Regions from separate parts of the Mesobacillus sp. S13 genome, predicted to be linked through region 3. Evidence: predicted binding sites of a transcription regulator. Region 3 holds the regulator's gene; each other region holds the start of a gene.
What was found. Region 3 encodes Rex, which represses fermentation and respiration genes when NADH is low (regulators of the CRP and FNR family bind a similar motif). Its sites were predicted from a motif close to TTGTGAAATATTTCACAA; they were not measured.
Positions count from the first base shown of each region.

Region 1: nirB (nitrite reductase large subunit NirB) is a predicted target of Rex. The motif match lies at 6,797-6,814, and genes of this name have one in related genera.
Region 2: LGO15_RS04560 (cytochrome ubiquinol oxidase subunit I) is a predicted target of Rex. The motif match lies at 4,776-4,793, and genes of this name have one in related genera.

Region 1 is NZ_CP084622.1:1,058,335-1,068,717, reverse strand. Features, by position in the region: gene LGO15_RS05415 (DNA polymerase V family protein) at 1-360, shown strand, start outside; gene LGO15_RS05410 (YciI family protein) at 412-732, opposite strand; gene LGO15_RS05405 (NAD(P)-binding protein) at 916-1,542, opposite strand; gene LGO15_RS05400 (sirohydrochlorin chelatase) at 1,668-2,402, opposite strand; gene cobA (uroporphyrinogen-III C-methyltransferase) at 2,431-3,891, opposite strand; gene LGO15_RS05390 (nitrite reductase (NAD(P)H) small subunit) at 3,946-4,266, opposite strand; gene nirB (nitrite reductase large subunit NirB) at 4,283-6,706, opposite strand; gene LGO15_RS05380 (DUF948 domain-containing protein) at 6,957-7,325, shown strand; gene LGO15_RS05375 (M14 family zinc carboxypeptidase) at 7,543-9,921, shown strand; gene LGO15_RS05370 (hypothetical protein) at 10,153-10,383, opposite strand, start outside.
Region 2 is NZ_CP084622.1:885,264-895,646, reverse strand. Features, by position in the region: gene LGO15_RS04575 (DnaJ family domain-containing protein) at 1-358, opposite strand, end outside; gene LGO15_RS04570 (solute:sodium symporter family transporter) at 530-2,344, shown strand; gene cydB (cytochrome d ubiquinol oxidase subunit II) at 2,383-3,411, opposite strand; gene LGO15_RS04560 (cytochrome ubiquinol oxidase subunit I) at 3,401-4,753, opposite strand; gene LGO15_RS04555 (peroxiredoxin) at 4,959-5,570, opposite strand; gene LGO15_RS04550 (hypothetical protein) at 5,687-5,851, shown strand; gene LGO15_RS04545 (YbjQ family protein) at 5,977-6,294, shown strand; gene LGO15_RS04540 (GNAT family N-acetyltransferase) at 6,338-6,757, opposite strand; partial or broken gene LGO15_RS04535 (NUDIX hydrolase) at 6,812-7,243, opposite strand; gene LGO15_RS04530 (DNA topoisomerase III) at 7,329-9,425, shown strand; gene LGO15_RS04525 (MDR family MFS transporter) at 9,554-10,383, shown strand, end outside.
Region 3 is NZ_CP084622.1:244,814-255,196, forward strand. Features, by position in the region: gene tsaB (tRNA (adenosine(37)-N6)-threonylcarbamoyltransferase complex dimerization subunit type 1 TsaB) at 1-600, shown strand, start outside; gene rimI (ribosomal protein S18-alanine N-acetyltransferase) at 614-1,063, shown strand; gene tsaD (tRNA (adenosine(37)-N6)-threonylcarbamoyltransferase complex transferase subunit TsaD) at 1,063-2,082, shown strand; gene LGO15_RS01405 (ABC-F family ATP-binding cassette domain-containing protein) at 2,457-4,385, opposite strand; gene moaC (cyclic pyranopterin monophosphate synthase MoaC) at 4,565-5,059, shown strand; gene LGO15_RS01415 (redox-sensing transcriptional repressor Rex) at 5,087-5,752, shown strand; gene LGO15_RS01420 (YdiK family protein) at 5,778-5,978, opposite strand; gene LGO15_RS01425 (CPBP family intramembrane glutamic endopeptidase) at 5,982-6,713, opposite strand; gene LGO15_RS01430 (GNAT family N-acetyltransferase) at 6,960-7,487, shown strand; gene groES (co-chaperone GroES) at 7,672-7,956, shown strand; gene groL (chaperonin GroEL) at 8,013-9,641, shown strand; gene LGO15_RS01445 (FG-GAP repeat domain-containing protein) at 9,818-10,383, shown strand, end outside.

The DNA.
Region 1 (10,383 bases), 810 kb from region 3:
TCTACTGAAGAAGTGACTGAAGAAGCTGTTACTGAGGAAACTTCTACTGAAGAAGTGACTGAAGAAGAAGCTGTTACTGAGGAGACTACTACTGAAGAAGTAACTGAAGAAGCTGTTACTGAGGAGACTACTACTGAAGAAGTAACTGAAGAAGCTGCTACTGAAGAAGTGACTGAAGAAGCAAAAGTAAATCCTTCTGTTGAAAAGAAAGCTGAGTCCAAGGCTAGCTTACACGCGAGTGAAATCGCAAAGAAATTTGCTGCTTTGATTTCTGCTGTACTTGCTGTATTTGAAAAGCCTGCTGAAGAGTCTGCTGAAACTGTGACTGAGGAAGTCATCGTTGAGGAAGAAACTAAATAATCGTACCACAGAAGAGGGACGTCCAGTTTTGCTGGACGTCCCTTTTTTCTCTTAGTGAACCAGATTCCCGTTCGTCTGCGGGCTATCCATCAGCCAGTTATTTTCGTCGTTGGCAACGATGAGTTCGTTGATATCATATGTATTGTAATATTGCTCTTTTATGAACGGGTCACTTTCTACCAGATTAATTGCTTCATCAATATCATCACAATTAAGGATGATCATTGCTTGTTCGTTATTTTTGAGCGGTCCAGCTACCATCAATTTTCCTGCCTGGTTTAATTGCCTGAGGTGTTCAATATGTCTAGTCAACAGGCTTGGTTCCAGTTTGCCTGTCCTTTTGTCTTTTAGGAAGACGACAAATGTTTTCATAAATGATACTCCAATCTTATAAGCTTTTACAGTTCATTATATCATTTCCATAATACACCTTCATGTATGTACCCTTGCCTTGTTAGAACTGAACATAAGAGTCTCCTCATGGCAGCATATCTTATTCTGGAGTTGGACATCTGAACCGCAAAAAGGAGGGAAGTAATCGCGCGAACTCGCGCTTTACTTTCCCTCCTCACTGATTGCTTCTTTCAGCATCCTGGCAAACCTTTCTTCTCTTTGGTCAGAAGCTAAGAAACTCTCCTTAGCTATTTCTCTCAAAAGCTTCCTTTTAGCTGTTTCATCCTTGACGGCTGCTTTAATTTCTTTTCGGCTTGCTGCCAGGAACTCCAGGTAGCTTTCGTATTTTTCATCAAAAGTCTGCTCCAGTTGACCGCAAATCTTTTTAGCGAGTACAGGGCTTGCCCCCGATGTCGAGACGGCGATTATCAATTTCCCTCTTTTCATAACGGATGGAACCTGAAAGTCAGATTGCTCGGGATTGTCTGCAAGATTAACCAATTGATGTGGTGAAGCATCCTTCTTAACTGCCAGATTCGTCTCGGTGTCATTGGTGGCGGCAATTACTAGCAATGCTCCTTCAAGATCTTTTTTCGTATATTTCACTGCCTGCCAGGAAATCTCGCCTTCTGCGGCAAGACCCATCAATTCTCTTGTCAATTCAGGACTGACTACCTTCACTTTTGCTCCAGCATCCAGCAACCCCAATACTTTTCGGTGAGCGACCTTGCCTCCGCCAATCACCACTGCGTTACGGCCTGATATCCGAAGGTTCATAGAGTATAGCATGCTTCCACTCTCCATTTATGTTGCGATTTCTATTATATTGAGGTATTCATACCATTATTGGCGATAGGTATTTTTATTGACGATGTTCACAAATTTATTGGCTTCTGCTAACGAAGACGGTGTTTCTAAGTTAACCTTTCTCTTGCGTCATCAACTCTTTGCAGAAGCAGCCCGCCAAGACGGTCATCGAAACCGACTGGTTCGCACAGGACAACCTCTCTCTCCTGACCTTGAAGTAAAATACTATTTATTGTTTCCTCCATTTTGACTGTAAACCCGCCAGTATAAAGCAAGAATGGCAGAACGTACATCTTCTTGTCGACCTCACTTGCCAATAGCTTTTCTCCGTAAAATGGCTGTGTTGTTATATAGCCTGTTTCAACTTTAGAGAGAACTTTCTCCTGAACGCGGAATGCCAGTTTCTCGAATTCGGTTGCAGCCAAAGGATCCCTGCTGCCATGTCCGACAAGCAGCACGGATTCTGACTTGCTGCCCGAGAAGCCTTGATCCTTCAATCGGTCCAGGACGATTTGAATTATCGTTTCATTCACGCCAAGGGGATCTCCATATAAAATCTTTACTTCTGGATACTTAAGACTGACTTTTGCCAATTCCTCAGGTATATCCACATTTGCATGGATTCCCGGAAGCAACAGCACCGGAACGACGGTAATCGATGATGCACCCTTTAATATGCATGATTCAACACTTTCAAGAATGGTTGGCTTTGTATTCTCAAGGAATCCATAAGCTGCAATCGTACTCGGCTCAGTCGAAATCACTTTCTCGATGAATGAAATAAACACTTTGTTGCCATGTTCACTTCTGCTTCCATGGCTGATGAATACTGTGGCTTCCATATCTTTCTCTCCTTTAAAAATCTGTCCATTACACGAATGCCAGTTCAGATTCCTTTCTGCTTAAACAATCGATCACAGCGGTTTTATCTGGTGATTCTAACACCTTATCTGGGACAATTCCATATTCTCTTGCCGCCTCTCCCGTCCGGACTCCCATGCAAACAATTTTTGATGTTTTTATAAGCTGTTGTGGGATGATTTTCTCTAGGATTCCTTCTTCAACCATTGTTTTGACCGCCCTTGTGCTTGGCAAAACCACTGTATTGACAGAAGCTTCTTCTAGAATTCTTTTGAAAATAGGCGTGAATTTCTCATCGACAACCTTTTTTGAGGTTAGGAACATTTCAGCATCAGGATATTGGTGCGTGATATCGCTGTCTCCTACGATTAACAGCTTTCCAACCGGATGCAGCTTCCCTTCCACTTCTGCAAAAAAGCCCTTTTCATTCAATGCCCTGACAGACTTTGTTGAACAACCGTAAAGTTCTGCTTTCACCCTCCTGATATCGATTCCTGCTTCAAAAATGATCTGGAAGAATTCTTTTACACACTCAGGAGATGTAAAAAGAATCTGCTCGTATTCTTGAATTTTTTTGATGACTGCCTTGTCTGCAGGAACGTAAACCTTTTTCCATTTCGGAAATTCAATCACGTCCGCGCCCTGCTCCATCAATTCCTTTGCAAGTTCACTCTCAGCACTTCCTGTTCGGGCAAGTAATATTTGCTTACCAAACAAAGGCTTCCTTTCAAACCAGTTCAACTTCTTACGAAGCGATACGATATCTCCAACCAGTGTGATGGCCGGGTTGGTAAAATTCACTTCCTTCGCTTTTACGGCAATATTGGCCAGAGTTCCTTCAAGAGTCTGCTGCCGGGAGAAGGTTCCCCATTGGATGAGGATGACCGGGGTATCCGGTGACTTTCCATTCTTGATTAAATTTTCACTGATATAAGGAAGATTTGAAATACCCATGTAAAAAGCAATGGTGTCGATTCCGGTGGCAAGCCCCTTCCAGTCCAGTTTTGGCTGTCCATTCTCGGACTTGTCATGGGCAGTTACAACCGCGAAGGATTCACCAAATTCTCGATGTGTAACGGGAATTCCTGCATATAGCGGTGCAGCAATCCCTGATGTAATTCCGGGTACAATTTCAAAAGGAAGTCCATTTTCAGCCAGGGCAGCTGCTTCTTCGCCTACTCGTCCAAACACTCCAGGATCGCCGCCCTTTAAGCGGACAACAATTTTCCCTTCCAACACTTTTTCCACCAATAGGTCGTTGATCATTTCCTGGCGAAGGACGTGCCGGTCAGGGAGCTTGCCGCAGTAGATCAGTTCGCAATCAGAAGGAGCATAATCCAGCAATTTCGGATTGGCAAGCCTGTCATATAAAATGACCTCAGCCTTTTTGATTGCTTCCAATCCCTTTACTGTAATCAACTGTACATCTCCAGGTCCTGCACCGACTAAGAACGCTTTTCCTTTTTCCATTGTATTCCCGCCCTTTCAACGCTGTATATTGAGAGGGAGGTTCCCCCTCTTAAGTCATATCGTAATATGCACTTCATTTCCGAATACTTCAACTTGGTACGTTTTTACTTCGCCTGTATCCGGTGCCTGCACTTTCCCGTCTTCCAGCGAGATCTTTAGGTCGTAGACTGGGCAGTAGATAAAATTCCCGCTGACAAGAGCATCTGCAAGAGTTCCGCCTTTACGGTGAGGGCTGCGGTTTTCAACAGCCTTGACATCTCCGGTGGAAATCCGAAACAAGACGATGGTCTGTCCATTTATAGTGACTGCCTGCCCTGCCCGTTCAGGCAGGGAGTCATAATCAGCTACTTTGATTCTTACTTTCGTTGTTTGCATCTTCATCCATCCTCCCTTATTCAACACTCACGCTGCGGACTTGATAGTATTTTTCTTTTATGGCTCTATCAGAAATTGCTTCATTCCATGGCTCGTTATATCGCTCCAATGTCTTATCCAGTCTTTCGTTCAACTGCTTTCTCATGTTCTCATCGGCCAGCACTTCTTTGACATGATCAAGTCCCATTCTTTCGAGCCATGGTGCCGTCCTTTCAAGGTATGCTGCAGTTTCACGGTAGTACTGGAGGTATGCTCCGGTAATTTCCAATGCCTCTTCTTTCGTCTTGACGGTATCAAGCAAGTCGGCAGCGCGCAGGTCGGTTCCACCGTTACCGCCGATATAGATTTCCCAGCCGCCATCGACACCTACAAAGCCGATGTCCTTGATTCCTGATTCAGCACAGTTCCTTGGGCAAGCAGAAACACCCATCTTCACCTTATGAGGTGTATCGAGTCTCTCAAACTTTTTCTCGAGCTCGATTCCAAGTCCCATTGAATCCTGGGTTCCAAACCGGCAGAACTTTTCACCGACGCAGGTTTTTACGGTACGAAGTGTTTTTCCGTACGCATAGCCTGATGGCATTCCCAGGTCTTCCCACATAGCAGGAAGGTCCTCTTTGTTGACACCAAACAAGCCAATCCTTTGACCGCCAGTCAGCTTTACCAAAGGCACGTCGTACTTCTCGGCAACTTCCGCAATTTTTTTCAAATCAGCTGCTGTCGTCACACCGCCATACATCCTTGGTACAACTGAATATGTCCCATCTTTCTGGATGTTAGCATGCATTTTCTCGTTAACCAGCCTTGAATCACGTTCATCCTTATAGCCGTCATAATGGACCATCCCCAGGTAATAGTTGATCGCCGGACGGCATTTCGAACATCCTTCCTCCTGGGACCATCCGAGTACATTCATGACTTCCCTGACATTGGTCAATCCTTTTTCCCTGATCTCAGCGACTACTTCATCTTTGCTTAAAGTCGTACAGCCGCAAATTCCTGCTTTTTTTGCAGTAGTATCGTATTGGTCGCCAAGCGTATAAGCGAGGATATCGGATATGAGCGATTTGCATCTTCCGCAAGAACGGCCAGCGTTCGTGCAGCCACCAACTTCATCAACAGTAGTCAACTCATTTGTGCGGATGGCTTCGACAATCGTTCCTTTTGTAACACCATTGCAGCCGCAGACAAGTTCGTCATCGGCCATCGCCGCTACATCGCCGGCTTCTCCTCCACCACAGCATCCGCTTGCTTCAAGAATCGAGACACTTGTCATGCCGCTGATGTCTTCTCTTTTGGTCAGCATCCTGAACAGGCGGTTGCTGTCCTTCGTGTCACCATAAAGCACAATCCCGGCAATCCGGTTGTCACGAATGACAATTTTCTTGTAGATCCCATCAAACTCATTGTGGACCTTGATTGATTTCGTTCCTTCGTCATCGCCGATCTCACCTGCTGAAAACAAATCACAGCCTGAAACCTTCAGTTGAGTGCCGCAAATCGTTCCTTCATAAGGGTTAGTCGGAATCCCCGCAAGGTTAGCTGCAAGTACTTTACCCTGTTCATACAGCGGTGCGACAAGGCCATAGACGATTTCTCTATGTTCCGCACATTCGCCAACAGCATAAATATTCTGGACATCTGTCTCCATATAATCATTGACGACAATCCCTCTGTTGACATAAATGCCGCTGTCTTTTGCCAACTGGACGTTAGGGCGAATGCCGACAGCCATGACAACAAGGTCTGCCCGGATTTCGGTACCGTCTGTGAACCTTAGTCCTGTTACCCTTTCGTCTCCTAAAATTTCCGCAGTCTGTTTTTCAAGCAAGAAATTCATGCCTTGGTTTTCCAGTTCTTTTTTCAGCATTCCAGAAGCGGTTCCATCAAGCTGCCTTTCCATCAGATGCGGCATCAAATGGACAACATCGACTTCCATGCCCAAGTTCAGCAAGCCTCTAGCTGCTTCCAGTCCTAACAGCCCGCCGCCTATTACAGCTGCTTTTTTATACTGCCTGGAATCTTTGATCATCATTTCACAATCATGGATATCACGGAACCCGACTACTCCCTTTTTGTCAGACCCAGGTACTGGCAGGATGAACGAGCTGGAGCCTGTAGCGATGATTAACTCGTCATAGTCCACCTTGCGTCCTTGTTCGGAAATGACTTGCTTCTTTTCCTTGTCAATCTCGACAACTTCTTCACCTGCAAAAAGTTGAATATCATTACTCTTATACCAATCCCAGTCATTCATGATGATATCTTCGATTGACTTATCTCCCTGAAGGACTGTGGATAACATAATTCTATTGTAGTTAGGATGAGGTTCATTCCCGAAGATCGTGATTTCGAAGCCATCTGGCTGAAGTTTAAGCAGCTCCTCGATTGTCCTTACTCCTGCCATTCCGTTTCCTATCATGACTAATTTCTTTTTCATCTCGTTTGTCCTCCTATAATTTCTAATGCGGAGTTTTCATTAATGATATTTCCTCTATGTATAAATTGTATTGTGATTTACATCTCTTGGTTGTGAAGTTCGTCACATTTTCAGTCTACTTTGTTCACTGTTTCACAAATCATTCAAATTTAGCAATCCTAGGCTTCCATAAAAAATCAGTTATTCTTTTGCTGAATTAGGGTAATCAATATGTAAATGATCTTACTACATTGGAAAGGAGGCTCATTCTATGATCATTGTTTATTTAAGCATCGCTGTCATCGTCGCTGCCCTCGCTTATCTTGGATATGTTGCATATAAAACATTTAAGGACGCCAAGCCAACGATCGATAGTCTTCAGGAGACAGCCACACGTGTCCAAAATAAAACAAATGCCATCAAAGAAGAAACAGATTCACTTAAGTTTAAACAGCAGAAGCTGATGACTGATTTCGAAAAGAAAAAGAAAGCTGTCAATACTGTTGTTTTTTCAGTAAAACAGACACCTGTAGAATTCAAGAACGCACTTGTCGCAAAACCTGTCGCTGAACTAGAGCAAAAGTATAAAGCGAGACAGTGGAACCGCAAACGTCGCAATCGAACCATGCAGCCACAGTAAAACAGGGCCACAAGCCCTGTTTTTTTATTTTAGCTTCTCCTTGTGACTTTTTACCCATATAGTCATTCCGATTAATTTCCCAACTCGGCAAAAATCAAGGAAAGTCAACGCTTTCTCCACATTAAAAAATTTTTAGGAATTTCGTACGATTGCCGAAATAATATTTAGTGATTATTATGTATAAATATACAAAATATTATTTCGGAGGAATACATAAATGAAGCATAAAAAGATTATTTCTGGTGTAGTGGCTGCAAGTTTGCTGGCATCCGCACCATGGACTCCCGCACTGGCTGAGTCAATCAAATGGAATTATGTAAATGCATACGAAGAAAAGGACGGCAGCTTATTCAACAGCGAAAACTATGATTTTATGAAGTTCTCGGAAATCGGCGACAAGCTTGCGCAAATTGAAAAGCAATCCAATCGTGTGAAGGTCGAAGTAAAAGGCCAATCATCAACAGGCCAGCCCCTTTACGTCGTGACGATTGCCGCCCCTGACTCTAAAGGCAAGTTCGGCAAAATTCAAGCCCTAAGAAAACAAATGTTCAAGAATCCTGGAAAAGCACAAGACTGGATTGAGAACAATCCTGACTTCAAGGTGCCTATCATGATCAATGGCTCCATCCATGGCACGGAGTTTGTCGGTAGTGACGCGGTCATGCAGCTGATCGAACGCTTTGCCCTTGAAAATGATGATACTACCAAAGAGATTCTCGATAATAACATCCTGATTTTCAATGTTGTCCAGAATCCTGATGGCCGGATTGACGCTACCCGCTTCAATGGAGAAGGAATCGACTTGAATCGTGACTTCATCACCCAGTCCCAGCCTGAAACCCAGGAAACTGTCGCATTGATCAAGGAATGGAATCCAATGGTCTTCCTTGATACACATGGCTATGTGAAAAATTATGCACCGAACAAGCAAGGTCTAATTGAACCGTGTACGGTTCCACACAATCCTAACTACGAATATGATTTGTATGAAAAATGGGCGATGGACCAGGCAAAAGCAATGGAAAATGAAATTTTGTCTGATAAGGAAAGCTTCTCAGGCAGCCTCTATCAGGCAATGGAAGGAACTTATATTCCTCAGCGTGATGATGCGGAAGGCTGGGATGATTATCCGCCAATCTTCACTCCAATGTATGCAATGTACCATGGAGCATATGGCCATACACTTGAAGCGCCAACCAATGATGAAGACGGTGTTCGCTGGATGTATGACGCCATCATGGGAGCATTGAAAAACTCAACCGAGAACAAGCAGGAAATGATCAAGGACCAGATTGAGATGTTCAAGCGAGGCATCAATTTTGATCATCCATTCCATGAAGAAGGCTTCTTCCCGACTGCCTATGTGCTGCCTGTTGATCCGGAAGATCCAACCGTGACACATAAGGCTGTCAATCATCTGCAGAAAAACGACATCGAAGTCGTCCAGGCTTCCAAAGCTTTTACTGCCGACGGAAAATCTTACCCTAAAGGCACGTATATCGTAAAAATGGATCAGGCAAAAGCTGGCCTTGCCAATACGATGCTGTGGGATGGCGAGGACATCACCGAAGACGTTGATGCCATGTATGATATTTCAGCATGGAGCCTGCCAGAGCTATGGGGCTTCGAGGCTATTGCGGTTCAAAGCGAGTTTGATGTAACAGCTGCAAAAGTAAATCAGATTCAGGAACTAGGGACAGTCAGCGGCAAAGGTCCATTCCTGATTCCAAACAGTTCCGTGAAAGCCGTAAATCTTGTAAACACACTTCTTCAGCAAGGCGTTACTGTAAAACGGAATTCTGAAGGTGATTTTTACACAGAAGCAGCAGCGAATGTCATTTCTGCAGCAGTAAAAGAATCCGGACTGCACATTGAATCAGCTAAGGTTCCGGCTGATGTGGTTGAAGTGAATGACATGAAAGTCGCTATATTGAAGGATGGCGGCATGAACAAGGCTCAATCTCATTCAGGAACTAAACTGGCGCTGAAAAGACTGGGATTCAAGGTGACGGAAGTGACTCCTGTTGAAGTGGCTGAAAAGGGTCTTGTAGGCTTTGATGTCTTCGTTTTTAGCGGGACGGAAGGGTTGATTGCCAAAAATCAGTCTCGCGCTGGCAATAAAGAGTTCGGTTTCACGACTCCTGAACAATTCGACAGCTTTAAATCGAATGTAGAAGAATTTTTAAATAATGGCGGCAAATATATCGCAGTTGGTGCTGGCGCATCCCTCGCAACAAAGACACTGGGCCTTACGGATGATGAAATTGTCGTCGCAAGTTACAACAGCAACGGCATCGCAAAAGTTGATTACAGCGGTGAAGGTGTGACGGGAGGATATGGCGAGGACGACTTTGGCTTTGTATACCGCCCAGTCTGGTATGAAAACACCGGAAATGATGAAATATCCGCAACATTTGACGACAACACCGATTTCTTTGTAGCCGGTCACTGGAAAAACAATGGTGCCGCACAGGGCAAGGCCGTCATCGTGAAAGAACAGAATAAGGACGTTACATTGATTGGTCTCGAAGCAGGTTTCCGCGACCATACCGATTATCTGTTCCGACTTCTTTCCAACAGCATTTTTGAAAAATAAACTTAAAAGCGCAAGCGCCTTGGTCAGCCCCGACAAGCGCTGGAGGGCCTGACAGTGAAGTCGTTCTTTGGCTTCATTGGCAGGAGCGAAACGTCTCGAGGAGTTAGGAGCCGCAGCTAGACATGCGTCTCGAGGGGCTAGGTGCTGGAGCTGGCCAATTCTCGAAGTGTAAAAGTTAAACTCTTATCCTTAAACAAAAAGCATCGGGTTATCCATTGCCCGATGCTTTTGTTATTTTTGAGAATAGTATTTTTCCAACAGCAGATAATCCTGCGTCTTTTGAACATCGATATGATTAACCAGGGCAAATTCTTCAAGCTCCCGGATGAGCTGTTCGCTGTAAAAGTGAGCAACACCGAAATTGAAGCCTCCTCTCACTTTCACAACTGCATTCTTCGTAGACCAGCCAATGCGGCCAAACTTTATTTTTTTGATATTCTCAGATGTAAGTATTTTTCGGTA
Region 2 (10,383 bases), 640 kb from region 3:
CAATTTTCCGTTCGTAATTCTTAAACAGCGAGGAGTTTGTTTTAGCTCCCCTGCAGGACATCATCTTATTGTATCTGAGAAGCTTCTGGCTTAGTTCCTGGTTCAGTCTGTCTTTTTCTTCCGGATTTTCACACGTGCGGATCAGGCTCTCGACGGTCATCACTTCCTGCCTGAGCTTCTGCTCTTCAGGAGAGAAACCGGCATTCTTCATCATCTTGTAGGCCATTCTCAGTTCTTCTGGAACGGCTGACAGGTCCTCCAGATTCAAAGGCTTCCCGTAGCCAGGCAAATTTTCAAACTCCCCGTCCCTATAGGCTTTTTTAATCCGATCCTCCGACACTACCATTGAAAAATCCATCTGAACCACTCCAGTTCATTATTAGTATTTATACTATCATTATATTACTTTAACCCAGTATTTTCTAATTTTAATATTTGGAAAAGTGATTTTATCACGTTAAAGGTTTAGAGAGTTAGCGAGCAGGTTATTTAGTATGTAAAATAATTACACAACAAGGGGTGTCATAAAATGATTTTTGGGGGTATAGGCTTCACGCTGATTTCAGCCGCCTTTTTCATGGGGCTGGTCGCTTGGTATTCGTATGTAAAAACAAAGGGGGAAGTCAGTGATACTGCAGGGTATTTCCTGGCAGGACGCGGACTGACAGGCGGTTTCATTGCCGGTTCACTGCTGCTTACCAACCTATCTGCAGAGCAGCTTGTCGGTTTGAATGGACAAGCCTATCGCACCAATTTATCGAATATGGCTTGGGAAGTAACCGCTGCTTTTGCCATCATCATCATGGCAATTTATCTGCTTCCAAAGTATCTGCGCGGTAATTTTACAACACTTCCGGAATTTTTGAGCAAGCGATATGATGAAGGTGTCAGACAATATACCGTCCTATTATTCATGCTAGGATACATACTCGTCACAGCCCCGTCTATGCTTTATTCGGGAGCACTTGCTGTATTGCAGCTTTTCAACTTTCCTGAGCTGTTCGGGATTTCCTATGAAGCTTCCGTTTGGATAGTCATTTGGATCATTGGCATCATTGGCGCTATCTATGCTATTTTCGGCGGACTGAAGGCTGTTGCGATTTCCGATACATTGAACGGGATTGGCTTGATTATCATCGGCCTGCTTGTCCCCATCCTGGGCCTGATCACACTTGGTGACGGCAGTATCGGCGATGGAATGAAACAAATTGCAACAACGAACCCTGAAAAAATGAATTCAATTGGAACAAAGCAAGATTCTGTACCATTCGGCACCATTTTTACCGGGATGATTTTCGCGAACTTATTCTACTGGGCTTCAAACCAATATGTCATCCAGCGTACACTTGGGGCAAAAAACCTTGCCGAAGGCCAGAAAGGCGTTTTGATTTCCGGATTTTATAAACTATTAGTGCCATTGACGATGATGATCCCCGGCGTGATTGCCTTCCATATGTATGGAGATGGGCTGAAGTCTGTCGACCTGGCATATCCAGCGCTGATTTCCGATGTATTGCCTTCCTGGATGTCCGGATTCTTCCTGGCCGTCCTGCTTGGCGCCGTCTTAAGCTCCTTCAACTCATTATTAAACAGCGCAGCAACCATGTTCGCGCTTGATATTTATAAAGCACGCTTCAACCCTGGAGCAGATGATCAGAAGTTGATTTCAATCAGCAAAATCGCCGGCACCCTTCTCGCGGTTGTTTCATTGTGCATTGCACCACTGCTAATGAATGCTCCAGAAGGATTATGGGATTTGATCAGAAGGTTCACAGGCTTTTTCAATATTCCCATCATCGTCATACTGCTAGTCGGGATTTTTACAAAACGTGTACCTGCGCTTGCAGCCAAAGTCGTGATCATCTTCCATGTGATCACTTATTATATGCTCGTTTGGGGCACCCAGCATCTATTCGACTTTGTTGTACCGATCCATTTCATCCACATTTACGCCATCTTGTTCGTCGTTGAAGCAGCGATCATGATCGCCATCGGTATGTGGAAACCAACAGCCAAGCCATATACATTCCGGTCTGAGGCAGCAGTCGACATGGTCCCTTGGAAATATTCCCTGCCAGTATCCATTATCCTGCTGGCACTGGTAGCAGTCATATACGTCGTCTTCTCCCCAATCGGGTTAGCGTATGCTGGAGGTTATGTATCAACAGTGTTTTGGCCGGTCATTACCGGAATACTCACTATTACAGCCATACTCTCCTATCTGGCAATCAGAAAATGGAACAAGGCTTATGCAGGTTATATTTTAAAAGAAAATCCCATTAAGAAAAGCAAGGAAATATCAACTGCTAAAACCAAGCTTAAGCCAAGAACCACAGAATACTAAACACTTAATGAGGCGCCTGGAAAACCAGGCGCCTCACATTATTGATACCCCTTCGCGCTTTCTTTTACTATTTTGTCCTTGAAAAGTGTGTAGCTCCAGGACTGGTAAGCGATGATGATTGGCACGAAGATGACGGCCACGACGAACATGATGGTCAGGTTGAGCTTGCTGCCTGCAGCCTCATAAAGTGTCACGCTGTAGGCGTTGTCTATGCTTGATGGCAGCATGTTCGGGAACATCCCGACGAAGCCAAAGGCCATTTTCGTAAAAATCGTCACGCAGACAGCGGTAAAGGCATAACCGATTTTCTTTTTAAAAATAAAGTACACTGCCGTAAGCATCGCAGCTAGTGCGAGCATCGGCACAATCCAAAGGACCGGCTGCTGCGAGTAATTATCGAGCAATGGTGTCCTGTTCACTGTCGCCAAAAAGAACAGCGACAGCATGGCCGGAGTCACACCTGCTAAGATCCTTGATATTCTGTAAGCCCGCACGGCGGTCTGCCCCGCTGTCTTCAACTGAATCCATAGAGAGCCTGACAGCAGGAATAATGATACAAACAGCAATCCTCCCACTATGCCATAGCCATTCAGCAGGCTGAACAAATTGCCTTCATAGCCATTGGTGCCGATCAATAATCCCCGGTACAGATTGGCGAAGGTGACTCCGAATAAGAAAGCGATCAAGAAGCTTCCGGTAAAAAACCCCCATTTACACGCTGCCTGCCATAGCGGGTTGTCGTCCTTATGCATGAATTCAAGTCCAATCGCCCGGATGAACAAAGCGATCAGAACCAGGAATAATGGTGTATACAAAAAGCTGAACATATCGGCATAAACTGCCGGGAAAGCAGCGAATGTCGCTCCGCCTGCGGTGATGAGCCAGACCTCATTCCCTCCCCAGAACGGTCCGACTGCCTCCTGAAGCTGGTTGCGTTCCTGGCGGTTTTTCGCAATGAACGGAAACAGCATTCCAGTACCAAGAGTGTATCCATCGAGGATGAAATACACCGTCCAAATCAATCCCCACAAACCGAACCAAATGATGGCAAGTGTATCATGAGACATGCTTTACGCCTCCTTCAAGGCCATATTTAATCTCTGATTCAGGACCCTTTTTTGCATATTTGATGATTAAATAAACATCCGCGATCAACAGGATCGTATAGAAAATGACGAGAGCTGCCAGGGAAAACACCACCTGGGACATAGCGATTGGCGATACTCCCTCCGATGTTTTCATCAATCCATATACAACCCATGGCTGTCTCCCCGCCTCAGCCACCATCCAGCCGGCATTGATCGCCAGGTACGGCAGCAGCACAGAATATAGTACGAGCTTCAGGTATCTTGGTGAGTTTTCCAGTTTGTTTTTCCGGTAAAGGTACAAGCCGTACCAGGATACAGCCAGAAAAAAGATTCCGAGCGCGACCATTACCCTGAAAGCGTAAAAGACCAGTTCGACATTTGGCCGTTCATCTTTAGGAATATCATTTAATCCGGTCACTTCTCCATCAAAGGAGTTTGTATAGAAGAAGCTGCCCAGCTTCGGTATGCTGATTGCCTCAAAAGCATTGCGCTCATTTTCCTGATCCGGGATCTGGATCAGGTGGAAGGGCATGTCTTTTTGTGTTTCCCAGACAGCCTCCATCGCTGCCCCTTTTGCCGGCTGCATTTTCGCCGCGAACACACCTGACTGGTGCCCAATGAAAGGTGTCAATGTGGCTGAGAACAGGGCCATGGCCAATCCGTATTTGAATGATTTTTTATAAAAAGAAGTTTCATTCTTCCTTAACAGATGGTAAGCACTGATGGCCATCATGAAGAAAGCTCCGACAATATAGGCACTTACAACAGTATGTATAAACATATACCAGGCATAGGGATTGGTGACGAGCTCTGAAAAGCTATTCAATTCTACTCGGCCATTTTTCAGGACATAGCCGACCGGGTTTTGCATGAATCCGTTGGCGGTAATGATCCAAAGAGCCGAAATATTCGTGCCGAGAGCGACCATCCAGATCGAAAAAGCCCTCAGCTTTGGTGACAACTTATCCTTGCCGAACAGCCAGATTCCCATAAAGGTCGATTCTAGGAAAAAGGCGACCAGAGCTTCAATCGCGAGCGGCGATCCGAAAATATCTCCCATATACTTAGAGTACTCAGACCAGTTCGTGCCAAATTGGAATTCCATCGTAATACCTGTAATCACGCCAAGCACAAAATTGATAGCGAACAGTTTTCCCCAATAATCCGCCATACGTTTGTACGTCAGGTCGAGCGTACGCGCATACTTTGTCTCCATGATGGCAACGAGGATGACTAAACCAAGGGTCAATGGAACGAATAAAAAATGATAAAAGACAGTGACAGCAAACTGGATCCGGCTTAATATCAGGACCTCATCCATCTTCAGTTCCTCCTAATTTCGTTTGTGAAATTCTTAACATAATCTCAATTCTATTTTAAAAAAACTTTGTGAGTGATATCGAAGATTTTTGTAGAGAATTTGTGACATTTTTATCCACCAATTGTGATGCTGGTCACAGACAAAAAATAAAGCGGACAAGCCTGGATATAAAAAACAGGCCCTGTTTAACAGAACCTGCTCGCATTTAAATATTTCCTATATTGGATGGGTCCGTACTGACTCCTTGCTGGCCGGGCACCCAGTTCGCCGGCACACCTTTGCCCGTTTGCTTGGCATATTCAAAAGCCTGCAGCATCCTTACATGTTCAGGAAGATTGCGGCCGACATTCCCGGGATAAGTAAGCTTTGCCCTGATAATCCCCCCTGGATCAATGAAAACCGATGTCCTGAAACAGGCCCCTGTTGTTTCATCCAGGACCCGGTAAGCACGGCTGATAACCTGTGTCCTGTCGCTTACCATTGGATACGTTACATTCTTCAAAGATGGAGAGGTTTCCTTAAAAACCTTGTGAGAGTAAACACTATCCGTGCTGATGGCCAGCAACTCAGCTCCCAGCGCCTGGATATAAGGGTAAACAGCGGCGACCGCCGCCAGTTCTGTCGGTCAGACAAAGGTAAAATCGCTTGGATAGAAAAATAAAATGACCCACTTTCCCCGATAATCCTCAAGGTTAATCTTTTGAATGTCACCATTAATCAAGGCATCTGCTGTAAAAAGCGGAGCCTGGTCATCACGATTCGCACAAAAAACAGTCGGGCACTCAACCAAATCTTGAGCGTACAATTTTTCGTCCATTTAAGCCGCCCTTTCTTTCTAAAAAATTTGTATCTATACAATCATATGCAAGAGATTTTTTATATTTCAGGTCCCATCAGGAAAAACTACTTGGGACAAGAAAGGAGGGTTCATGAATGAGCAGAGGCAAAGAATTCAACCACAAGAAAAAGGGCCATCCCGGAGACCTGCCTGCAGGTGCACTGAAAGCAAAGCGACCTGAGACAGAAGCCCAGGAAGATGAGGAATTCCTCGTCGTCCAGGAAGCGTTCAAGAATCGCGTAGAGGAAGACGAAGTGTAATGTTCCAGGACTCGGCTAATAATTGCCGAGTTCTTTTTTGATTGAAACTTTTCCCCAAAAAAATCGTATATGTTGTTATACACAGTTTTTTACTAGCCATAAACTTTCTGAGGAGGAATATGTACATGATCGTAACAACTACTTCAACATTGCAAGGCAGAGAAGTCGAGAGCTATATGGGGATTGTATCCGGTGAAGCAATCATGGGTGCCAATGTGGTGCGTGACTTTTTGGCAAGTGTCACCGATGTGATCGGCGGCAGAAGTTCGGCATATGAGAACAAACTTGCCGAAGGCCGTGAAATCGCGATTCGCGAAATGGAAGATAAAGCACGCCGCATGGGCGCAAATGCCATAATCGGGGTCGACCTCGATTTTGAAACATTGCGAGAAGGCATGATGATGTGCATCGCGACAGGAACGGCTGTTAAAATTAAAGAATAATGCTGAAAGGACCAGGCTTGCTGCCGGGTCCTTTTGTCTGAGATTAAATTTTCACTTTTTTAAAATGGGCAATCACCAGTCCGTCACCCACCACTGAATCATGCTGGCGCTCGAAACCAAGCTTCTCATAAAGCTTCACTGCAGGTGTATTCGCAGCCCCGGTTGAAACGATTATCTCAGAGTAACCAATTTGTTCTAGTTGGGAAATCAACTTGTTAGCAATTCCCCTACGGAAAAAATCAGGATGCACCATCATGCGATGGATATCGATTACTTCTCCTTCTATTTTAAAAGAGATTGTCCCGGCAAGCCTGCCTTCGATATAACAGCCAATGAAAGTCTCGCCACAATCTTGAAGCTCCTCGAATGTTTCTTTTAACGGCGGGATTTCATCTGTACCAATTAGCTCTGCTTCTATTTTGTAGGATTTTCTTTGGAGATCCAGAACTTCGGCACACTTCATGATTTCATTAAGATTAAGTTCCTTCAATTCAGGCAGGATTCCGCTTTCTTTTACCTTTTCAATTATCAGCTCTTGCCTTTCTGTTAGCGAAGGCAGACTGTTTAACGGGAAAAAGCGGAGATCCTTGCTTTCCCCATCATTCACCTTCCAATCCCCTTCCCAATCGTCACACGCATACAAAGCGATCGCATTATGAATTTCATCGCCATTAGGGTATTGGAAATAGTACTCTTCACCAGCAGCCACATCCAAAAACTTCAGAGCCTTGAGATGAAGGCCTGTTTCCTCGAACAATTCCCTGCGAGCACTTTCCTCGAAGCTTTCTCCAGGCTCCATCGCCCCTCCGGGAATTCCCCACCTGCCAGTATCCGTCCTTAGCTGCAGCAGCACTTCATACTCCCTATTAAAAACAAGCACAGCAGAGCCAACCAGAATGAAAGGCCTGCTTCCAATAAGTGCACGAATTTCTTTTATATAATCGCTCATGGTCTCCCCCATTACAAAAAATCACTTATTTCTATTATACTAAGTAAAGCATACGTAAAATTGTTGTGTTTTGAAAGGAGCAAACATGAAATCATTAGTACTTGCAGAAAAACCAAGTGTTGCCCGCGAGCTCGCGCGTGTCCTTGGCTGCAATAAAACGCATAAGAGCTATTTCGAAGGAAATCAATATATTGTCACATGGGCGCTCGGCCACTTGATCGAACTGAAAATGCCGGAGAATTATGACCCAAAATATAAAGTATGGAAGCTTGAGGAGCTGCCGATCATCCCCGATAAAATGGGACTGAAGGTGATCAAGCAAACGAGCCACCAGTTCAAGGCCATTGAGCATCTAGCTGAACGCAAGGATATCGGCGAATTCATCATTGCCACTGACGCTGGGCGTGAAGGTGAACTGGTAGCCAGATGGATTCTCCAGCGCATCAACTGGAAAAAGCCAATAAAGCGACTGTGGATTTCCTCCCAGACCGACCGCGCCATCAAAGACGGCTTTAAGAACCTTAAGCCAGGCAAGCAGTTTGAAGACCTGTATGAATCGGCTGTCTGCCGCGCCGAAGCCGACTGGCTGATTGGATTGAATGTTTCGAGAGCTTTGACAACAAAATTCAAGGATCCTTTATCTGCAGGTCGTGTCCAGACACCAACCCTCGCGATGGTCCTCGAACGCGAGGATGAAATCAATAAGTTCGTGCCGAAGGAATATTGGACCATCCAGGGTAAGGTCGGATCATTGCATGCAGAATGGGAACATAAAGGCGAAAAGCGCATTTTTTCAAAGGAAAAAGCAGAGCAGATTCAAAAAAAGCTTTCCAACAAAAAGGCTGTGCTGAAATCGCTGGATCGCAAGCAAAAATCAGAACCACAGCCGCTGCCTTATGACCTGACAGAACTGCAGCGTGACGCCAACAAACGTTTTGGATTCTCAGCAAAGAAAACATCCAATGTCCTGCAGGGATTATATGAACAGCACAAGCTCGTCACCTACCCAAGAACAGATTCACGATATTTGACGACCGATATGGAAGCGACAATGGCGGACCGCCTTCAGGGAATCATGTCCGGCTATCGTGACGAAGCGAAGCCTGCCCTTGCCCAAAAAGGAAAAGTCCAGGCGCGCCGCGTGTTCAATAACGAAAAAGTCACTGACCACCATGCGATCATCCCGACAGAGGAGCGGCTTCATCTTGCCGATTTGTCACCGGATGAACGAAAGCTGTATGACTTAATCGTCCGCCGATTCCTTGCTTTATTTTACCCGGCTTATCAGTATGAAGTGATTCATGCTAATTTCGATGTCGAAGGAGAATCACTGTCAGCTCGGGAAACGAATGTTCTTGAGCTCGGTTTTAAAAAGGTTCTCGGAAAAGACGATGATGATGCAGCCACCCAGTCTTTGGGTCATCTTGAAAAAGGCAAGAGCTACTCAGTCGGCCAGGTTAACATGAATAAGAAAATGACCGAACCGCCGCTTCGTTTGTCTGAATCCGATATTCTTGCAAAAATGGAGAAATTCGGGCTGGGCACTCCGGCAACGCGTGCTGAGATCATTGAACGGATCATATCATCAGAGGTCGTGGAAAGACAGAACGGCCGCCTGTACCCGACTAAAAAAGGAAAGCAGCTCATCGACCTGGTGAACGATGAATTGACATCCCCTGAATTGACAGCAAAATGGGAAAAAGAACTTGAAGAAATCGCCCGCGGCAAGGGGGATCCGAAGGCCTTCAAGAAACGAATCCGCGAACAGACAGCCCGCCTTGTATCCGAGATCAAGACGAGCGACAAAACCTACCGCGCCCATAACCTGACAGGATCAAAATGCCCTGAATGCGGTGAGTTCATGAAGGAGCGCAAGACAAAGGAAGGACGCATCCTCGTCTGCTCAAGCCCAGAATGCAGCTTCCGCAAGCATAAAGATCCAAAGCTTTCACAAAGACGCTGCCCGCAATGCCATAAGCGAATGGAAATCCACAACGGCAAGGCTGGCGCCTACTTCCAGTGCCGCCGCTGCAATGTTGTGGAAAAAGCCGAGGATAAAAAGAAAAAAGGCGTATCCAAGCGTGAGGAGCGCAAGCTGAAGGAAAAATACTCACCATCCCAGGAGAACTTCGGCACCAGTCTCGGAGACTTGCTGAAAGCTGCGATGGAGGATAAGGATTAAAACAGAACCTAAAGCGGCCCTCGTGCCGCTTTTTTAATTTCCATAGAGATAATTTAACTTGTAAAAAATTCCTATGGAGTAGTATGATATTCGTTGGTGTCATTCAAAGATATAAAAGGAGAAGCATCATGAGGATAAGAGATTGGGATCGAAACTTGAAGATTCGCTTGTTCGGCGAAGCTTTAATGAATATAACATTTTGGATGTTTTTCCCGTTTTTAACGATTTACTTTGCTGAAAGCTTTGGTAAGGACAAAGCTGGATTCCTGCTGATTTTTTCACAGGTGTTCTCGGTGTTTGCCAATTTGCTTGGAGGATATACGGCGGACAGGTTCGGGCGCAAGCGAATGATGGTCATCTCAGCATTTGGCCAGGGCATCGCCTTCCTAGTTTTTGCCTATGCCGTATCACCATGGTTCACCTCGCCGATGCTCGGTTTCATCTGCTTTACCCTCGTTGGGATGTTCGGCTCGATCTATTGGCCTGCCAGCCAGGCGATGGTAGCCGACGTGGTTCCTGAAAAAGACCGAAGCAGCGTGTTCGCTATTTTTTATACACAAATCAATATCGCCGTGGTTGTCGGTCCAATTCTCGGAGCGATTTTTTATGTAAAATACCGGTTTGAACTGATGATTGCCGTCGCGATCATCTCCATTTTGCTTGCACTTGTCCTCGCAAATTGGACGCGTGAAACGGTCCCTGCTTCAGCCAGGCAAGCACGTGCAGAAAATGGCAAATGGTATGACTTTCTTAAAGATCAAATTGCCGATTACAAGGTCATTGTCCAAGATAAAGTATTTCTCATGTTCATCATCGCAGGGATTTTAGCGGCCCAAACATTCATGCAGCTTGATTTGTTATTCCCTGTTTACACAAAGGATACGGTGCATAATCAAACGGTGCTAGAACTCGGCAGCAAGGTATTCACCGTGAATGGAGAGCAGGCTTTTGGATTGAT
Region 3 (10,383 bases):
CATTCGGTAAGGGTCATGCCGGCGATCCAGACATTGATGGAAGAATGTAATATTAAGCCGGCAGAATTATCAAAGATTGTAGTTGCCGAGGGTCCTGGTTCCTACACTGGTGTAAGGATTGGAGTGACCATTGCTAAAACAATGGCCTGGAGCTTGAAGATTCCGTTATCAGGAGTATCTAGCCTTGAAGTGGCAGCGGCATCCGCTGGAAGGTATTTTGATGGGTATGTTTCACCTTTCTTTGATGCAAGGAGAGGACAGATTTATACTGGGTTATATAAGTTTGAGAATCAATTATTGGAGACTGTAAAAAATGATCGGCTTGTCATGTCAGCAGATTGGGTAAAACAATTGAATGAAATGGACAGCAGGATATTATTCACGAGCAATGATTTGAAACTCCATGAAGAGGTCATTAAGGAGGAGCTTGGTGATAAGGCAGTTTTTGCAGCTGTCACTGAGTTGAACCCTAGACCAGCAGAGCTTGCATTATTGGGACGGGATAAAGATGGTGTTGACCTTCATACTTTTGTTCCTAATTATATCCGCCTGGCGGAAGCAGAGGCTAACTGGCTGAAAGCGCAAGAGACTAAAAATTAAGTGGGAAGAGAAGATGAATAAAACGATAACGTTCCGGCATATGACGGTAGATGATCTGGATGAAGTGATGGAGGTAGAGGTTAATTCCTTTACTATACCATGGAGCAGGGAAGCTTTTTTCAATGAGTTGACGAAGAATCAGTTTGCACAATATCTGATTGTGGAAGTGGATCAAAAAGTAGTTGGCTATTGTGGAGTGTGGATTATCGTTGATGAAGCACATATCACGAATATCGCCTTGCTTCCGGAATACAGGGGATTGAAGCTGGGTAAGGCTCTGATGGCTAAGGTCATGGAGCTTGCCCGCGAAATGGATGCAATGAGGATGACTCTAGAAGTCAGGGTCAGCAATGTGAGGGCTCAAAATTTGTATCGCAAGTTCGGATTCGAAGAAGGAGCTATTAGGAAACAATATTATACAGACAATATGGAAGACGCTTTAGTAATGTGGGTGAATTTATAATGACAAAAGACCAATTAATAATGGGAATAGAGACGAGCTGTGATGAAACGGCTGTTGCGATTGTGAAAAATGGACGGGAGATTCTTGCGAATGTCGTCGCTTCTCAGATTGAGAGCCATAAGCGCTTTGGCGGCGTTGTACCTGAAATCGCTTCTAGGCATCATGTTGAACAGATCACTCTTGTTTTAGAGGAAGCTTTAGCCCAGGCAAAGGTTGATGTAAAGGACCTGGATGCGATTGCTGTTACAGAAGGCCCAGGTCTAGTAGGCGCTTTATTGATCGGCGTTAATGCTGCCAAAGCACTGGCGTTTGCGAATGGAATACCACTCGTTGGCGTCCATCATATTGCGGGCCATATCTATGCGAACCGTCTAATTGCTGAAATGAACTTCCCGCTGCTGTCACTAGTCGTATCTGGCGGGCACACTGAGCTCGTATATATGAAAGAACACGGTCATTTCGAGGTAATAGGCGAGACAAGAGATGATGCTGCAGGGGAAGCGTATGACAAGGTAGCAAGGACATTGCATCTTCCATATCCGGGTGGTCCACATATTGACAGGCTTGCCCATGAAGGAAAGGCAACGATTGACTTGCCACGTGCATGGCTCGAAGAAGGCTCTTATGATTTTAGTTTCAGCGGTTTGAAGTCTGCTGTTATCAATGTTGTGCATAATGCCCAGCAGCGAGGCGAGGAAATAGCGCCTGAAGACCTTGCAGCTAGTTTCCAGGAAAGTGTGATCGATGTACTTGTCACTAAAACACAAAGAGCTGTTAAGGAGTACGGAGTAAAACAGGTTCTTCTTGCTGGAGGAGTTGCAGCGAATAAGGGATTGAGAGAAAAACTATCCACAGAATTTGTAGATTCGGATGTGGAAATTGTTATTCCTCCATTGTCTTTGTGCACAGATAATGCTGCCATGATTGCTGCTGCAGGAAGTGTTATGTATGAAAAAGGCCAGCGAGCTGATTTAACTTTGAATGGAAATCCAGGTCTAGAGATTACTATCCACAACTAAAGTCGCAAGAGAAAAAAATGTTGTCAGACTCTTCTGTGGATATGTTAGTGTTTTAGATGTTAATCTGTGTATAATGTGGATAAAATCAGCTGTTTTTGTGGATAATGTGGAAAACTATCTGGATAAGCTATAAATCAGTCTTTACTATGTGAATAACTATGTGAACAAAAAGTCCCGGTTTTTAAATCGGGGCTTTTTTGTGGATTATTTGCGATTTTTATAGAATATTGTCGAACAAATGCTGTTTATGTCATTTGAGATTAATTAAAAAGCGAAAGTCTTGGTTGGTGAAAACTCTTTTATAGAGCAAATGCGCTATACCTATTTTCAACACAAAAAAATACCGGACACATTCATGTCCGGTATTTCACTTATTAAGCCAGCTCTGTCCACTCTTCCATCAATTCATCGAGTGCCTCTTTGGCGGCTTCAATTTTGCTATTGATTTCTCCAGCTTTTTCGTGATCCTGGAAGATTTCAGGGTCACAGAGCAATTCTTCATATTCAGCGACTTCCAACTCTAGTTGTTCAATTTTTGCTTCCACTTCTTCCATGCGGCGTTTGCGCTGGCGTTCGAGTTTTTTGGCTTCTTTGTCCTGCTGGTAGGAGGTCTTGTCCTGCTTGGAGTTGTCCACAACACTTCCCGATGCTTTGGCAGCCTGTTCGGCCATGGCTCGCAGCTCTTCCTGCTCCAGCTTTTTCTCGACATAGTAATCGTAATCACCAAGGTATTCCGTTGCACCGCCTCGATCGAGCTCGAGTACTTTTGTGGCTATCCTATTGATAAAATAACGGTCATGTGAGACGAACAGGATGGTGCCTGGATAATCGATCAGTGCATTTTCAAGAACTTCTTTGCTGTCCAGATCAAGGTGGTTTGTCGGCTCGTCCAGAATTAAGAAATTCGAGTTCTGCAGCATCAGCTTGGCCAGTGCCAAACGTGCTTTTTCGCCACCGCTAAGCGTGGAAACGATCTTTAGGACATCGTCTCCTGAGAATAGGAAGTTCCCCAGGACGGTACGGATCTCTTTTTCGGATTTCAATGGGTATTCATCCCAGAGTTCATTCAAAACCTTTTTGTTCGAGCTAAGTTCTGCCTGTTCCTGATCATAGTAGCCAATCGAGACATTAGAACCGTATTGAATATTCCCTTTAATCGAAGGCAGTTTCTCCACGATGGTTTTTAATAAAGTTGATTTACCAACGCCATTTGGTCCAACCAGTGCCGTGCTGTCTCCACGTGAAAGATTGAAAAAGATATTTTCAGATACGATGTCATTGTGATAGCCGACAGATAGGGCATCAACCTTCATGACATCGTTGCCGCTTTGTCGTTCGATTTGAAAGCTGAATGAGGCAGATTTTTCATCTCCCTTGGGCCTGTCCATGCGATCGATTTTTTCCAGCTGCTTCCGACGGCTTTGGGCACGCTTGGTTGTGGATGCCCTGGCCAAGTTCCTCTGGATAAAATCCTGGAGCTTGGAGATTTCATCCTGCTGCTTCTCATACAGTTTCATGTCGCGTTCGTAATTCGCAGCTTTCTGATTTAAGTACGAGCTGTAATTGCCAGGAAACTTTGTCAGCTGATGGCGGGAAATTTCATAAACCTGGTTGACGACTTTATCAAGGAAATACCGGTCGTGGGATACAATCAAGATTGCGCCGTTGTAGCCCTGCAAATACTGCTCAAGCCACGATAGCGTGTCAATATCAAGATGGTTCGTCGGTTCATCGAGAATCAAAATATCCGGACGGGTCAATAAAAGTTTCGCCAATGCGAGTCTAGTTTTTTGTCCCCCGCTTAAAGTGGATATTTTTGTGGAATAATCAAAAGAATGGAAGTTAAGGCCGTGAAGGACGGAACGAATATCGGCTTCATATTGGTAGCCGCCTTTTTCCTTGAACTGGACCTGCAGCAGGTCATAATCTTTTAAAACCCTGTCGTATTCTGTCTGGTTAGAAAGAATGTCAGGATCCGACATCTTTTCTTCCAATCTGCGCAAGTCTTTTTCCATCCTGTGCAGATGGTCAAAAACGGCCAGCATTTCATCCCAGATGCTTTTCTCGGATTCCAGCCCGGTATTCTGGGCGAGATAGCCAATCATCGTCCCTTTAGGACGGATGATTTCTCCGCCATCATGGGATTCATACCCGGCAATGATTTTCAGCAGGGTTGATTTTCCTGCTCCGTTCCTTCCAACAAGCGCAACACGGTCGTTGGTCTGTATTTCAAACTTTATATTCGATAAAATAAGATCAGCAGCAAAATATTTTGATAGCTGATTAACCTGTAATAAAATCATTATTTTTCACCTCTATTGCCTTAGAGATAGTGTAACCCATTAATATAGGCACGGCAATATGTGCGAACTGCTATAGGTTATATGGTATTGAAATTTCACTTTGTATTGTGAACACTGAAACAAAGTTCACACACAAGTTTGACAAAATAGTGTATCATTTGATAGAAAGGAGCTTACATATGGCAGAATTTACTCATTTTAACGAAGAGGGCAGAGCAAAGATGGTCGATGTCAGTGAAAAACCGGAGACGGTCCGTACGGCAGTCGCCCATTCAAGCATAACCGTGAATGAAGATATATATGTGAGAATCACTGAAAATAAAATGAAAAAAGGGGATGTACTGGCTGTCGCGCAAGTAGCAGGCATCATGGCGGCGAAAAAAACGTCTGAAATCATCCCGATGTGCCACCCGATTCCACTGACAGGGATTGACCTTTCATTCGATTGGGAGCAAAATGGAAATGACTATGTTTTAAATATCTCCGCAGCTGTAAAAACAAAAGGGAATACAGGTGTGGAAATGGAAGCGTTAACAGCAGCTTCAGCATGTGCGCTGACTGTTTATGATATGTGCAAGGCCGTTGATAAGGGCATGGTAATTGGAAAGACCTATCTGGTCGAAAAAACCGGTGGTAAGAACGGCGATTTCAAGAGAGAAGAAAAGTTGAGATAGAAATACGGACAGGGTGGAGGATGGAGAATGACGAATGATGCTATGAAGATTCCGCAGGCAACCGCAAAACGTTTGCCGCTGTATTACCGGTTCTTATTGAACTTGCATTCTTCAGGAAAGCAAAGGGTATCATCAGCGGAATTAAGTGAAGCGGTAAAAGTGGATTCAGCGACAATCCGCAGGGATTTTTCCTACTTTGGAGCTTTGGGTAAAAAGGGGTACGGCTATAATGTCAATTACCTGCTGACCTTTTTCCGAAAGACGCTGGATCAGGATGAATTGACGAAGGTTGCCTTGATCGGAGTCGGTAATCTGGGAACAGCGTTTCTGAACTACAATTTTTCAAAGAACAATAATACGAAAATCGAGATTGCCTTTGACGTAGATCCAGGCAAAGTGGGCACGAAGATTGGTGACGTAGCAGTGTACCATATGGATGATCTCGACAAAGTTGTCGTAGAGGAAGGCATCCAGGTGGCAATCCTGACAGTCCCGTCTGCTGTCGCACAGCCGATAACAGACCGATTGGTGCAGGCAAATATCAAAGGAATCCTGAACTTCACGCCGGCGAGGCTGAACGTGCCTTCATCGATCAGGATCCATCATATTGATTTGGCAGTTGAATTGCAATCATTGATCTATTTCTTAAAGCATTACCCGACAGATACCGAACCAACAGAATCGGCAGAATAAAAAGTAGCTCCTTCAGAGGAAGGAGCTACTTTTTCTTTATATTCTTCAATTTGAAATGAAAAAGGATCATCCTGATGCCAGAACCAAAGTCGAACGTGGCAAGAGCCACTAGCAAGTAGCTGAAGAATCCCCATCCTGAATCGTTTACATTCTGGATGGCGAAATAGGTGAATAAGCTGCCTAACAAGATGTAGACAATGCCTGAAAATAAAGGCGATTGTTTCATAACTTAGAATCCCCCAATAAAACCTTGAATTTTCTCTGCTTCTTTTATCATTCTCTCAATGTCTTCCCTAAATACGGATTGAAGCAGAACAACCATTGTATTCATTGTAACATGGGCGATGATTGGCACGATGATCCGCTTTGTTTTTACATAAAGGAAAGCAAAAGTGAACCCCATTGCAGAGTACAAGATCACATGCTCTGGTTCCATATGTGCAAGCGCAAAAATAACAGAGCTGATCAATCCAGCGAAAAAGAAATTCATTTTCTTATGCAGGCTGCCGAAAATGATCTTACGGAAGACGATTTCCTCTAATATAGGGCCGATGATCGAACTGACCAAAATGACAACCGGGAACATTTCAATCAGCTTAATGATTTCCTGGGTATTCTCAGATCCCATTTCGATGCCAAGCATATTTTCGATATTGGCGGCGATTGATTGCGCGAACAGTGCGAGGAATACACCTGCGAAAGCCCAGGCGGCTGAGCTTGCTGGAGAGGACGCATCACGTAAGTCCGCATGAGATCTGCGTTCTTTCCTCAAAAGCAAAAGCACGATGACTAGTGTCAGTGAAAAGCTGATCACAAGCCAGTATGGAATCGAGAGGGTTTCCATTTCTTCCAGGCTCTTTCCCATTGCAGCACCGGTGAAGGCGACAATCGGGATGCCAATCAGGCTTGAAAGCTGCATGACTATATAGGCGATAATGATGTACCAATATTCCTTTTTCAATAGAAAAACTCCTTATCAATGCAGATAATATATGTCCTGAAATTTTACGTAATAATAAGCCGACCTGTAAAATAAAATACGAGGACAGCTTTGGTTTGGATAGACACTGTCTTTATTCTACTAATAAATGATTGGAAAGTTCAAATTGTAGGGTCAGGAGAAAAAAGGTGAAACCAAGTTTTAATCATTTTGGAATAGCACATACAGGATAAGGTGAATTATTTTTTGAAAAGGGTCGGAGGAAATATGATCTATTTGGAAACGTCAAGGCTGAAACTGCGTGACTGGTCAGCAGAAGATCTGGAGCACTTTGCAAAAATGAATGCGGACCAGGAGGTCATGAAGTATTTTGCCAATACTTTATCAGAAGAAGAAACGCATCAATTTTATCAAAACATCATCTCCGAGCTGGAGGAATGCGGCTATGGGCTGTATGCTGTTGAAGTCAAGGAGACGAAAGAATATATAGGTTTTATAGGATTTCACAGGGCAACTTTCGAAGCGGATTTTACCCCTTGTATTGAAATTGGCTGGAGGCTCAAGAAAGAGGCATGGGGAAATGGGTATGCAACGGAAGGGGCTAAGGCCTGTCTGGAGTATGGATTTAATGAACTGGGCTTTAGCAAGGTCGTCAGTTTCACAGCTGAGATCAACAGACCTTCTATAAATGTCATGAAAAAAATCGGCATGAAGCCCGTTAAGACTTTTCAACATCCTAAAGTGGATATGGGCAGTCCTTTGAAGAGGCATGTCCTGTTTCAAATAGAATGTTAAGGACGTCAGCAGAGAATTTTCCACGATTCGACAAGGGCATGGGAATCATAATTTTTTAAGAAAAAATCTTGCTTCACGCTTGCAAAAAAAATTGAGATTCATTATTATATAAATTGTGTTAGCACTCTATTGAGGCGAGTGCTAATAAAAATAATTTACATATAATTTGAGGAGGTTGTTTCACTTGATCAAGCCACTAGGAGATCGCATTATTATCGAGCTTGTTGAGTCTGAAGAAAAAACTGCAAGCGGTATCGTGTTACCCGACACAGCGAAAGAGAAACCTCAAGAAGGTAAAGTCGTAGCTGTTGGAACTGGCCGTGTCCTTGAAAGCGGCGAGCGTGTTGCTCTTGAAGTTGAAGTCGGAAACCGCATTATCTTCTCAAAATACGCAGGCACAGAAGTGAAGTACCAGGGAACTGAGTATCTGATCCTACGTGAAAATGACATTTTAGCAGTAGTAGAATAATCACTGCGATTATAAACAGAACTTTAAATTAAAAAATCTGAGGAGGTTTTTCTACAATGGCAAAAGAAATTAAGTTCAGTGAAGAAGCACGCCGCGCGATGCTTCGCGGGGTAGATTCTCTTGCAAATGCAGTAAAAGTAACTCTTGGACCAAAAGGACGCAACGTGGTTCTTGAGAAGAAATTCGGTTCACCTCTTATCACGAACGATGGTGTAACAATCGCGAAAGAAATCGAACTTGAAGATGCATTCGAAAACATGGGTGCTAAGCTTGTTGCTGAAGTAGCAAGCAAGACGAACGACGTTGCTGGTGACGGTACGACTACGGCAACAGTTCTTGCTCAAGCGATGATCCGTGAAGGTCTTAAGAACGTAACTGCTGGCGCTAACCCAATGGGCATCCGCAAAGGTATGGAAAAGGCTGTTATTACAGCTGTTGAAGAGCTTAAGGCTATCTCTAAGCCAATTGAAGGCAAAGCTTCTATCGCACAAGTTGCGGCAATCTCTGCTGCTGACGAAGAAGTTGGCCAATTGATTGCTGAAGCTATGGAGCGCGTTGGCAACGACGGCGTTATCACAATCGAAGAATCTAAAGGCTTCACGACAGAATTGGATGTTGTTGAAGGTATGCAGTTCGACCGCGGATATGCATCTCCTTACATGGTAACTGATTCTGATAAGATGGAAGCAGTTCTTGAAAATCCATATATCCTGATTACTGACAAGAAGATTGGCAGCATCCAGGAAATCCTTCCTGTCCTTGAGCAGGTTGTACAGCAAGGCAAGCCATTATTGCTTGTTGCTGAAGATGTTGAAGGTGAAGCACTTGCTACATTGGTAGTCAACAAGCTTCGCGGAACATTCAATGCAGTAGCTGTTAAAGCTCCTGGCTTCGGTGACCGCCGTAAAGCTATGCTGGAAGACATCGCTGCATTGACTGGCGGTGAAGTGATCACTGAAGAGCTTGGACGCGACCTTAAGTCTGCTACAATCACGTCTCTTGGACGCGCTTCTAAAGTTGTGGTTACTAAAGAAAACACAACAATCGTTGAAGGTGCTGGAGACAGCGCTGCTATCGAAAGCCGCGTGAACCAGATCCGCGTTCAAATGGAAGAAACAACTTCTGAATTTGACCGTGAAAAGCTGCAAGAGCGTCTTGCTAAGCTAGCTGGCGGCGTTGCAGTCATCAAAGTTGGTGCTGCTACTGAGACAGAATTGAAAGAACGTAAGCTTCGCATTGAAGATGCTCTTAACTCAACTCGCGCTGCAGTTGAAGAAGGTATCGTATCAGGCGGTGGCGTAGCGCTTCTGAATGTATACAACAAAGTATCTGAAATCCAGGCGGAAGGCGACGAAGCTACTGGCGTAAACATCGTCCTTCGCGCAATGGAAGAACCAGTTCGTCAAATCGCTCATAACGCTGGCCTTGAAGGATCAGTCATCGTTGAGCGCCTGAAGCGTGAAGAAGTCGGCACAGGCTTCAACGCTGCAACTGGCGAGTGGGTAAACATGATTGAAGCTGGTATCGTTGACCCAACTAAGGTTACTCGTTCTGCACTACAAAACGCAGCATCCGTATCTGCAATGTTCTTGACTACTGAAGCAGTAGTTGCTGACATTCCAGAAGAAGGCGGCGCTGGAATGCCTGACATGAGCGGCATGGGCGGAATGGGCGGCATGATGTAATCTGCCGCTTCACCCCTTTTTAAATAAAAGGCAAAAGCAAAGAGAAGCTCCCTGTAAGTTAAGTAAACTTATGGGAAGCTTCTTTTTTTGTTGTGCTGTATAAGCAGATAAATGAACCAACATACAATTTTTCGAATATGGTATTGCATAAATCAAATCAATACAGGGAGCAGGTTATGCAAAATCATTATCATTATTCGAATAACAGGAATTCGACTGTCGTAGCTTTTGCTAGAGGCGATGTGAATGGTGACAAGATTCCAGACGCAGTGTATGTTACTGGCATGAAAGAATCAGATGTTTCGATCATTAAAAACTTGACGCTTGTCATCCAGGACGGAGCAACAGGAAACCTCACGCAGGTTCCGCTTAATGAAAATATGGGGTATCATCCGACTCTGTTTCTCGGTGATTTTACTGGAGATGGAGTAAGGGATATATTGATCACCATAGCTACAGGGGGCAGCGGGGGGACAACTTACAATTATGTTTATACATTTGTTCATAACAATCTGCGCTTGTTATTCGATTCGGATGTCTATAACCAAATGTATCAATATGGGGTTACCTATAAAGATGACTACAAGGTTGAAGTGTTCAGCAGCCTAAACAACACAAAATATCTTATTGATTTGACTCTGAGAGAGCCGGAATATTTGAATGAGATATACGATACAAACGGGAAGCTTAAGTCAGCGGTCAATGGATGGGTGGATCCAATAAGCGGTTTATATCCAATCGA